DNA from 3 places in the Cellulosimicrobium sp. TH-20 genome. Region 3 is predicted to be linked to each of the others. Evidence: riboswitches for the same ligand, from Rfam matches in the RefSeq annotation. Region 3 holds a riboswitch; each other region holds the start of a gene.
The links. Region 3 has a riboswitch for thiamine pyrophosphate ahead of B8281_RS06090 (thiamine ABC transporter substrate binding subunit). Riboswitches for the same ligand answer to the same signal wherever they lie in the genome.

Region 1 (3,260 bases), 500 kb from region 3:
GCGGCCTCCTGGCCGAGGATCACGACGGTGCCGTCCGGGTCCTGTACGCGCGCGACGCGCTCGCCCCACGGCTGGTCCGCGGGCGGCTCCAGGACGGGCACGCCCGCGGCCGCGAGGTGCTCGACGGCGCGGTCGCAGTCGTCGACGTCCACCCACAGCACGACGCGGGTGTCCGCCGGAGGCGGGTCGCCCTGCCCGAGCCCGAGCGGCGACCGGCCCACGCGCACGCTCACGTAGACGGGCGGGCCGTCGTCGGGGAACGCGTACTCGACCGTCCCGCGCAGCAGGTCGCGGTAGAAGCCGAGGGACCGGTCGAGGTCGGCCACGGTGAGGACGGGGAAGAGGCTGCGGAACACGGTCGCTCCTCGGTGCGCTCGGCGGGTCCTCCCATCGTGCGCCTCGTGCCCCGGCCGCGCGCCCCGTGCCCGGGGCGCCGCGCCTCAGCGCGCGAGCAGCTCCTCGGTCGTGGTGCCGGGGACGGACAGCGTCACGCGCGTGCCCCACGGGTCGTGCACGACGACGGAGCGGCCGTCGTCCGCGTGCTCCAGCCCGCGGGCACGGAGGCGCGCGACGAGCGCGTCGAGGTCCTCGCGGCCCGGCACCGTGACGGCGACGTCGCCGAGCCCGAGGCTCGCGGCGCGGGGCCCGGCGCCCGCGCTGTTCCACACGTTCATCGCGACGTGGTGGTGGTACCCGCCCGCGGACGCGAAGAGCGCCCCGCTGTACCCGGTGAGCGTCGCCTCGAAGCCGACGGCGTCGACGTAGAAGGCGTGGGCGGTCGCGACGTCGCCCACCTGCAGGTGCACGTGACCGACGCGGCCCGCGAGCGAGGGGCCGGCGTCGAACGTCTCCTGGTCGAGGTGCGTGCGCAGGTAGGCGTTCGGGTCGAGGAACGTCGTCGTCATGAGGATCTGACCGTGCTCGCGCACCCACGTCTCGCGGGGGCGGTCGGTGTAGAGCTCGACGCCGTTGCCCTCGGGGTCGGTGAAGTAGAACGCCTCGCTGACGAGGTGGTCGCTCGACCCGACGAAGGTGCCGCGGCGGTCCTGCGCGGCGCGGTAGACGGTCGCGGCTAGGCTCGGGCCGTCGTCGAACAGGAAGGCCGTGTGGAACAGGCCGGCCTGGCGCGGGTCGACGGGCGGCAGCCCGGGCGTGTGCACGAGGCGCAGCATGGGCGTGCGGCCGCGGCCCAGCACACGGTGCACCTCGGCGCCGCGCGACCGCTCCTCGAGCGGGGCGAGGGCGAACGCGCCCGTGTAGTACGAGGTCATGAGCTCGAGGTCGCCCACGCGCAGCGTGACGGCGTCCATGCTCGTGGACGGGGACAGGAGGCGGTCGGTCGGCGCGCCCGGCGTGCTCGTGGTCATGTCTTCTCCAACTTGTTGTCGCTACAACTATATTCCCACACCGTGGCGAGGGCTCCCGCACCGGCGCCGTCCTTGCTAGGGTCGGCGCGAACCACGCGGGGCGTCCCGCCCGGGCCACGGCCCGGGCCGAGGGACTGAGACGAGCGGTACGGCCGCCCGGACCCGTCGAACCTGATCTCGCTAGCACGAGCGGAGGAACGTGGGCATGACGACGCCTGCTGCCATCACCCTGAACCCTGTCCTCGCGGACGACCCGACCGCGCTCGTCCGGCAGGAGGAGACCGGCTTCACCGCCGACCTCGCCCGCCGGTACGCGGACCTCTTCGAGACGTTCTACGACCACCCCTTCCTGGCCGGGCTGCGCGACGGCTCCGTCGAGCCCGCCGCGGTCCGCCACTACGTGGGCCAGGACCACCAGTACCTCACGGCCTACCTGCGCTGCTACGGCCTCGGCATGGCCCTCGCGCCCGACCGGTCGTGGGCGGCCTACTTCCACGACAAGGCCGGCTTCCTCCTCGACGACGAGTCGCACGCGCACCACGCGATGTGCGACTTCCTCGGCGTGACGTACGAGGAGGCGCAGACGCACCGCCTCGCGCCCAGCGCGCAGGCCTACGTCGACCACATGACGGCGGCCGGCCGCGACTCGCTCGGCGTGCTGCTCGCCGCGCTGCTGCCGTGCCCGTGGACCTACATCTGGTCCGCGCGGCGCTTCTGGCTCGGCGAGCGCGAGACGACGCCCGGCGCCCTCGGCGACGACCACCCGCTCGCGGGCTGGTGGCAGTTCTACGCGGCCGAGCGCACCGAGGACGTCCTCACGGACCTGCGCGCCCGCCTCGACGCGCTCGCCGCGGACGCGGGCGAGGCGGAGCGCGCGCGCATGGAGCGCGCGTTCGAGCTGAGCTGCCGCCACGAGATCCGCTTCTGGCAGATGGCCTGGTCGCTCGAGCGCTGGTGACCCGTCCGGCCGGGCGCGCGGCCGGCGTCGCGCCGTGCGCCCGGCCTTACGCCAGCAGCAGATACCCACCCGGGTGCCTCGGCACCCGGGTGGGCCGCGGGTAGCGTGAACGCATGGACGCGACGAGCGCGGTGCCGGGCACGCTGCCGGACGTGGTGCCGGACGGGGTGACGCCGAGCCCCCGCTCCCGGGCGGGCGGACGGGCGGAGCCCCTCCTGCGCCACGTCATCGGGGGGATCCTGCGGCGGGCGCGGCTCGCGCAGGGGCGCACGCTCGTCGACGTCGCGGCCGCCGCGCGCGTCTCCACCGCCTACCTGTCCGAGGTGGAGCGCGGGCGCAAGGAGGCGTCGTCCGAGGTCCTCGCCGCCGTGTGCGGCGCCCTCGGCCTGCGCCTCGTCGACCTCGTCGCCCGCACGGGCGAGGAGCTGCGGCCGCTCGCGCCCGTCCGCGTGCTGTCCTCCGCGCGAGAGCGCGGTGCCCTCTCCGCGCCACGGCACGTCGCCCCGGTGGGCGAGCCCGTGCGGGACCTCCCCGTCGCCGAGACGCTCCGACGTCCGACGGCGCGCGCCGGCGACGTCCTGCTCCTCGCGGCCTGAGCGGCGGTCCCGTCGCACCGCGTGTCGTGCGGGGGCCGGGCGCCGTGCGCGCCGCTACCGTCGGTCCATGACGGAGCCGCAGACCGCGCACGGCACGGCAGCCCAGGACGTCCCGGCCCTCCAGGACCTCGTCGACGACGCCGCGTTCCTCTCCCACGAGCACCAGCTCCACCTGACGGACCTCCACGGCGACGACGCCTGGGCCGCGGACCTGACCACCGGGGTCTTCACCTTCACCGCGCCCGACGGCGGGACCGCGACGTGCCGCCTCCAGTTCCTCGGCACGGCCGCGCCCGGGCCGGGCACGTGGATGTGGGCGTGGCAGAACGTCAACGGCTT
Region 2 (3,260 bases), 1.8 Mb from region 3:
CCGCGGTCGTCGAGGGCGCCGGCGAGCTCGCCGAGGAGGTCGCGCTGTTCGACGTCTTCACGGGCGAGCAGGTGGGCGCCGGGCGCAAGTCGCTCGCGTTCTCGCTGCGGCTGCGCGCCGCGGACCGCACCCTCACCGCCGACGACGTCGCGCGGGTCCGGGAGGGCGCCGTGGCCGCCGCGCGCGAGCGCGTCGGGGCGGAGCTGCGCGCATGAGCGGCGCACCGGGGGAGGGCACGACGCCGGTCGTGGCACCCGCACGGACCGCGCTCGTCACCGGGGCGTCGCGCGGCATCGGCCGCGCGGTCGCCGTCGGGCTCGCCGCGTCCGGTCTCGACGTCGCGCTCCTCGCGCGCGACGCGGGCCGGCTCGCCGGGGTGGCCGACGAGATCCCCGCGCTCGACGGCGCGGGCCGGGCCGTCGTCGTCACGGCGGACGTGACCGACGCGGCGGCGGTGGCCGCGGCCGTCCGCGAGGCCGAGGCCGCGCTCGGGAGCGTGGACCTGCTCGTCAACAACGCGGGCCGGGTCGACGCCGAGGTGCCGCTCTGGGAGGCGGACCCCGACGAGTGGTGGGCCGTCCTGGAGACCAACGTGCGCGGGCCGTTCCTGCTCGCGCGCGCGGTCGTCCCCGGGATGCTCGCGCGCGGCGGCGGCCGCGTCGTCGACCTCAACAGCGGCGCGGGCTCGCACGACATGGAGGGCGCGAGCGCGTACAACGCGAGCAAGACGGCGCTGCTGCGCCTCGGGGCGAACCTCCACCGCTCGGGCCACGCGCTCGGGCTGCGGACCTTCGAGGTGTCGCCGGGCGTCGTGCAGACCGACATGACGGCGTCCATGGTCATGCACGAGGGCCGCACGGAGTGGACACCCGTCGAGCGCACGGTCGAGATGGTCGTCGCGATCGCGCGCGGCGAGCTCGACGCGTTCTCGGGGTCGTTCGTGCGCGTGACGCACGACTCGCCCGGGTCGCTCCGCGCGGCCGCCCAGGAGGCCGCCCGCGCGGGCGTCGCGTTGCCCGGTCCTGACGGCCGTCGGCTGCGCGTCACGCGCTGGGGCTCCGACGACCCGATGCCGGGAGAGCTCCCCGCCCGCTGAGCGCACGCACCCCGCACGGCCGACGCCGCCCGACCCCCCGGTCGGGCGGCGTCCGTGCGTCCGGGCACCGGGTCACAGGGGGACGCACGTGTCCCGGTCGACCCACACGTGCCACAGACCCCGCTCGGGGTGCTCGTACTCGAAGGCCACGAGGCCGCCCGCGTCGTGCGTGACGACGCCCGTGAGCACGACCCGCCGGCCGTCGCGGTCGAACGTCGTGCAGAGGGCGGGCACCTGGACCGGGACGGGCGCGTCCGGCAGGAAGGGGCGGGTCGCGGGGGCGACGTGCTGCGTCATACCCGGAAAGACGCGTGCACGCGCGTCGTCTCACGCGTCGGGGCGGGTGAAAAGCGCACGGGTCGCCGCGTAGCATGGCCCGCGACACGGGGTGCCCCGCACCGGGGCTGAGATGAGACCCGTCGAACCTGATCTGGCTCGTACCAGCGAAGGGATGTCCGCGCGATGACGCTCGCCCTGCCTCGGCACACCTCCGACCCGCTCCGCGCCCCCGCGGACCGTGACCGCCGACCCGACTTGGGCCGCGGGCCCGACCGGGCACCGTCCCGCCCCCGCGTCCTCTCCGTCGCGGGGACCGACCCGACCGGCGGCGCCGGGATCCAGGCCGACCTCAAGGCGTTCTGCGCGCACGGCGCCTACGGCATGGCCGTCACCACGGCGCTCGTCGCGCAGAACACCCACGGCGTGCGGTCGGTGCACGTCCCCGGGCCGGCGTTCCTGCGCGCGCAGCTCGACGCCGTGTCCGACGACGTCGAGGTCGACGCCGTGAAGATCGGCATGGTCGCGGACGAGGCGAACGCCCGCGCCGTCGGGGAGTGGCTCGACGATCTCGCCGCGGCGCGCGCCGCCGCTGGTGCTCTGCGGCCCTGGGTCGTCCTGGACCCAGTGATGGTCGCGACGTCCGGCCACCGCCTGCTTGACGCGGGCGCGGAGCAGGCCGTGCGCGACCTCGCCGCGCGCGCCGACGTCGTCACGCCGAACCTGCCCGAGCTCGCCGTCCTCGGCGGGCAGGAGCCCGCGACGACGTGGGACGACGCCCTGCGCCAGGCGACGGCGTACGCGACCGCGAGCGACGCCGTCGTGCTGCTCAAGGGCGGTCACCTCACCGGACGCACGTCGCCCGACGCGCTCGTCGTCCCCGCGCCCGGGCCGACGACGGGCCGCGCGCCGGGGGCGGTCACCGTCACGACGTTCGACGCCGAGCGCGTCGACACGCCCCACACCCACGGCACGGGGTGCTCGCTCTCGGCGGCGCTCGCGGCGCTGCGGCCGCAGCGCGCGAGCTGGGAGGAGTCCGCGCGCGAGGCGAAGGAGTGGCTCACGGGCGCGCTGCGTGCCGGCGCCGCGCTGCGGGTGGGGACGGGCCGGGGGCCCGTGGACCACCTGCACCGCTCGGCGCCCGTGCGGCGGGGCTGAGCCTGGGCCGACCGGCCGAGCCCGGGCTGCTGCGACGTGCCTGGCCCCGGCCCGCGGGACGCGCTCAGGCCGTGGGGCGGCTCGGTGCGTGGTCGGCCCTGCGGCCGACTCCGCGGTCGGTGTCGAGATCGGCCAGCGCGTCGCGGAGCACGGCGAGCGTCGCGCGCGCGACGGCGAGGCGCTGCGCGGGCGGGGCGTCCGCGGGCCGCGTGGTCACCTTGGCGCCGACGAGCGGGACGGGCCCCGCCGCGGCGAGGAACTCGCGCACCTCGGCCGGGCCGAGCATCGACTCGTCCGGGCCGGGGAGCGCGGGGTCCGGGCCGTGGGGCGGCACGTGCGCGTCCGCCCACGGCGCGCCCCACCGGCCGGGCCGGCCGGCGGCACCGGAGAGCATCGCGCTCGCGAGGAGGCCCGCGCCGGCGGCCGCCCGCGCGTGCTCGACGGGCGTCGCGGCGCTGCGCCCCTCGATGGCGGACCGACCCCAGTTGAGCCCGACGTGCAGGGGGTGGCCCGTGTCCCGGGCCGCGCGCGCGACGGCGGCGATCTCGTCGTCGAGCGCGAGGAAGCCCTTCTCCGCGACGCCCCACGGGCGGGGCGCGTCGCAGTGCTCCACCACGAGCGGCAGCCCGGCGGGCGCGACGGCGGCCAGCTCGGTGAGGCTGCGCGCGAGCGCCGCGCCGGACCCGCGGCCGGGACCGGGCGCGGACTGGAGCTCGACCGCGACGACGCG
Region 3 (3,260 bases):
AGCGCCGGGAGCGTCACGGTGCGGAACGCGCGCCACGGCGTCGCGCCGAGGGCGCGCGCCGCCTGCTCGGCGCGCGGGTCGAGGTGCTCCCAGAGGCCGCCGACCGTGCGCACCACGACGGAGTAGTTGAAGAACACGAGCGCGACGACGATCGCGGCGAACGTCTCGTCGAGCCGCAGGAACCCGAGCGGGCCGCCCTGCACGAGCAACGACCGGAACGCGACGCCGACGACGACGGTCGGGAGCACGAACGGCACCGTGACGAGCGCGCGCACGACCCGGCGCCCGGGGAACCGGCACCGGTACAGCACGTACGCGCCGGGCACGCCGAGCAGCAGCGACAGCGCCGTGCCGAGCACGGCCTGCCAGAGCGTGAGGCCGACGATCCGCCACGTGCGGGGCTCGGAGAAGACCTCCGCGAACCCCGAGAGGTCGAGGCCGCCGTCGTCCCCGACGAACCCGCGCGCCACGAGCGTGACGACCGGCCACGCGAAGAACACCCCGAGGAACGCGAGCGGCACCGCCGCCGCCAGACCCCACAGCACCCCGCGCCCGACGCCGCCCCGCCGGACCTCCCGACCCCTCACCACGGCTCTCCCCCGCGCAACCACGGCTCTACCCCGCGCGACCACGGCTCTACCCCGCGAGGGAGAGCCGTGGTCGTTCGTGGACCGGGGGTTCGGGGACCGGGGGTCAGTCGACGACCGTCGCCGTCCATGCCTTGATCCACTCGTCGCGGTGCGCCGCGACGTCGGCGGGCGCGACCTCGAAGGGCTCGTCGGCGAGCGGCGCGAACTCGGCCCAGCCGTCGGGCAGCGCGACGGAGTCGTCGGCCGGGTACATGTACATCTGGTCGGCGACGTCGGCCTGGAACGTCTCGCTCACGAGGAAGTCGAGGAGCTGCTGCGCGCCCTCGGGGTTCTTCGCGTTCGCGAGCACGCCTGCGTACTCGACCTGGCGGAAGCACGTGTCGAGCAGCGCACCCGTGGTCGACGCGGAGCCGTCCTCGGTGAGCGTGAACGCGGGCGACGTCGAGTACGACAGCACGAGCGGGCGCGGCCCCGCGCCCTCCGAGCCGGAGAAGTCGACGTAGTACGCGTCGGACCAGCCGTCGACGACCTTCACGCCGTTGGCGCGCAGGTCCGCCCAGTAGTCCTCCCAGCCGTCCTCGCCGAACGCCCCGACGGTCGCGAGGAGGAACGCGAGGCCCGGCGACGACGTCGCGGGGTTGGTCACGACGAGGAGGTCCCGGTACTCGGGCTTCGCCAGGTCCTCGAGCGTCACGGGCTCGGGGATCCCCGCGTCGGCGAACCACGCGTGGTCCACGTTGACGCACACGTCCCCGAGGTCGACGGCGGTGAGCTCGCCGCCGTCGCCGACCGCGTACGACGCGGCGGACTCCGAGACGTCGGCGGGCGTGTACGGCTCGAGGACGCCCTCGTCGATCGCGCGCGACGCGAAGGTGTTGTCGATCCCGAACACGACGTCGCCGAGGGGCGAGTCCTTCGTGAGGATCAGCTGGTTGACCAGCGCGCCGCCGTCGCCGGGCGCGACCTGCTCGACGGTGAGCCCGCTCTCCTCCTCGAACGCGGCGAGCACGTCGTCGCTCACCGCGAAGGAGTCGTGGGTCACCAGGGTGACCGTGCCCCCGCTGCCCGACGACGCGTCGTCGCCCCCGGCGCCGTCACCACCCGAGCAGGCCGCAAGGGCGAGGAGCGCGAGCGTCGCGCCCACGCCGGTCGCGAGGGCCCGGCCGCGGCGGGCGAGGGTGGTCGTGTGCTGCATGTGTCCTCCCTGGACGTTCAGGAGGGGTCCACCGGCCCGACGAGCCACGCGCCGGGTGGGCGCGACGGACCGCGCGAGCAGGTGATCGAGATTCCCGACTTCCTCCACCGGTGCTAACCGGATCAGGTTCGAGGGTCTGCGGTGGTCCGCACTCTCAGCTCCTCCAGGAGCTCCCCTGTCGTTCACCGCGAGCCTACACCGGCCCCTCGCCCGGAGAGTCCCCTGAGAGAACCCTGAGCGCCGGCGCCCGCGGACCAGGGACGGTTCGGGGCCCGCCCCCGATGCCGCGGGCAGGCGCGCCGCGGGAGGGTCGGTACGGCCGCCGGGAGCCCCGGCGGCCACCACAGGACGACGCCGCCCGGCGAGCCACGACGCTCCCGCGCAGCGGCACGACGAGAGGACGGACGAGGACGTGACGACGACAGGTGCGGCACAGCGGAGCACCCCGCGCGAGGGCCCGCCCGCCGAGGGCGCTGAGGGCGCTGCGCGACCCGCGATCGCGACCGCGCGCGGGCTGGTGAGGACGTACGGGCGCGGCGAGGCCGCGGTGCGTGCGCTCGACGGCGTGGACGTCGACCTCGAGCGGGGGCGCCTGACCGCGATCATGGGCCCGTCCGGCTCGGGCAAGTCGACACTCATGCACTGCCTCGCGGGGCTCGACTCCCCCACGGCGGGGACCGTCGTCGTCGACGGTGAGACGGTCTCCGCGATGAGCGAGCGCCGGCTGACGCGTCTGCGGCGCACGCGCCTGGGGTTCGTCTTCCAGTCGTTCAACCTCGTGCCGACGCTCACGGCGGAGGAGAACATCGTGCTGCCGCTCGCGATCGCCCGGCGGCCCGTCGACCAGGAGTGGTTCGACCGCGTGGTCGACGCCGTGGGCCTGCGCCCCCGGCTGGGGCACCGACCCGCCGAGCTGTCGGGCGGGCAGCAGCAGCGGGTCGCGTGCGCGCGGGCGCTGGTGTCGCGACCCGCGATCGTGCTCGCGGACGAGCCGACGGGGAACCTCGACTCGCGCGCCGCCGCGGAGGTCCTGGGCTTCCTGCGCGCGTCCGTGGACGACCTCGGTCAGTCCGTCGCGATGGTCACGCACGACCCGACCGCGGCGTCGTACGCCCACCGGGTGCTCTTCCTCGCGGACGGCCGCCTCGTGACCGAGCTCCACGACCCCACGCCGCAGGCGGTCCTCGACACGCTGGGCTCCCTCACGCCCGCCGCGCCGACCCCGGCGCACGCCGCCCCGGCGCCGACGACGGCGGCCGCCCGATGATGGGCCGGATCGCGCTGCGCGGCGTGCGCGCGCACGGCGCGCAGCTCGTCCTCTCGGTGCTCGCCGTGACGATCGGCGTCGCGTTCGTGACCGGCACGTTCGCGCTGCGCGCGATGCTCGCGACCACGTTCGACGGCATCGTCGCCTCGTCGGTCCAGGCGGACGCGTACGTGCGCGGCGCGTCGTCGGCCGGGGACGCGCTGATGTC

Region 1: it holds a riboswitch for thiamine pyrophosphate, as region 3 does, so the genes downstream of both, B8281_RS08300 (TenA family protein) here and B8281_RS06090 (thiamine ABC transporter substrate binding subunit) in region 3, are expected to answer to the same signal.
Region 2: it holds a riboswitch for thiamine pyrophosphate, as region 3 does, so the genes downstream of both, thiD (bifunctional hydroxymethylpyrimidine kinase/phosphomethylpyrimidine kinase) here and B8281_RS06090 (thiamine ABC transporter substrate binding subunit) in region 3, are expected to answer to the same signal.

What each region holds. Positions count from the first base shown of each region.
Region 1 is NZ_CP020857.1:1,863,777-1,867,036, forward strand. Features, by position in the region: gene B8281_RS08290 (glyoxalase/bleomycin resistance/extradiol dioxygenase family protein) at 1-356, opposite strand, end outside; gene B8281_RS08295 (VOC family protein) at 441-1,367, opposite strand; TPP riboswitch at 1,454-1,582, shown strand; gene B8281_RS08300 (TenA family protein) at 1,573-2,325, shown strand; gene B8281_RS20035 (helix-turn-helix domain-containing protein) at 2,439-2,921, shown strand; gene B8281_RS08310 (DUF6882 domain-containing protein) at 2,989-3,260, shown strand, end outside.
Region 2 is NZ_CP020857.1:3,215,135-3,218,394, reverse strand. Features, by position in the region: gene pheT (phenylalanine--tRNA ligase subunit beta) at 1-215, shown strand, start outside; gene B8281_RS14295 (SDR family oxidoreductase) at 212-1,096, shown strand; gene B8281_RS14290 (hypothetical protein) at 1,169-1,393, opposite strand; TPP riboswitch at 1,471-1,565, shown strand; gene thiD (bifunctional hydroxymethylpyrimidine kinase/phosphomethylpyrimidine kinase) at 1,559-2,530, shown strand; gene B8281_RS14280 (DUF4862 family protein) at 2,595-3,260, opposite strand, start outside.
Region 3 is NZ_CP020857.1:1,365,534-1,368,793, reverse strand. Features, by position in the region: gene B8281_RS06095 (iron ABC transporter permease) at 1-590, opposite strand, end outside; gene B8281_RS06090 (thiamine ABC transporter substrate binding subunit) at 694-1,785, opposite strand; TPP riboswitch at 1,868-1,972, opposite strand; gene B8281_RS06085 (ABC transporter ATP-binding protein) at 2,282-3,052, shown strand; gene B8281_RS06080 (ABC transporter permease) at 3,049-3,260, shown strand, end outside.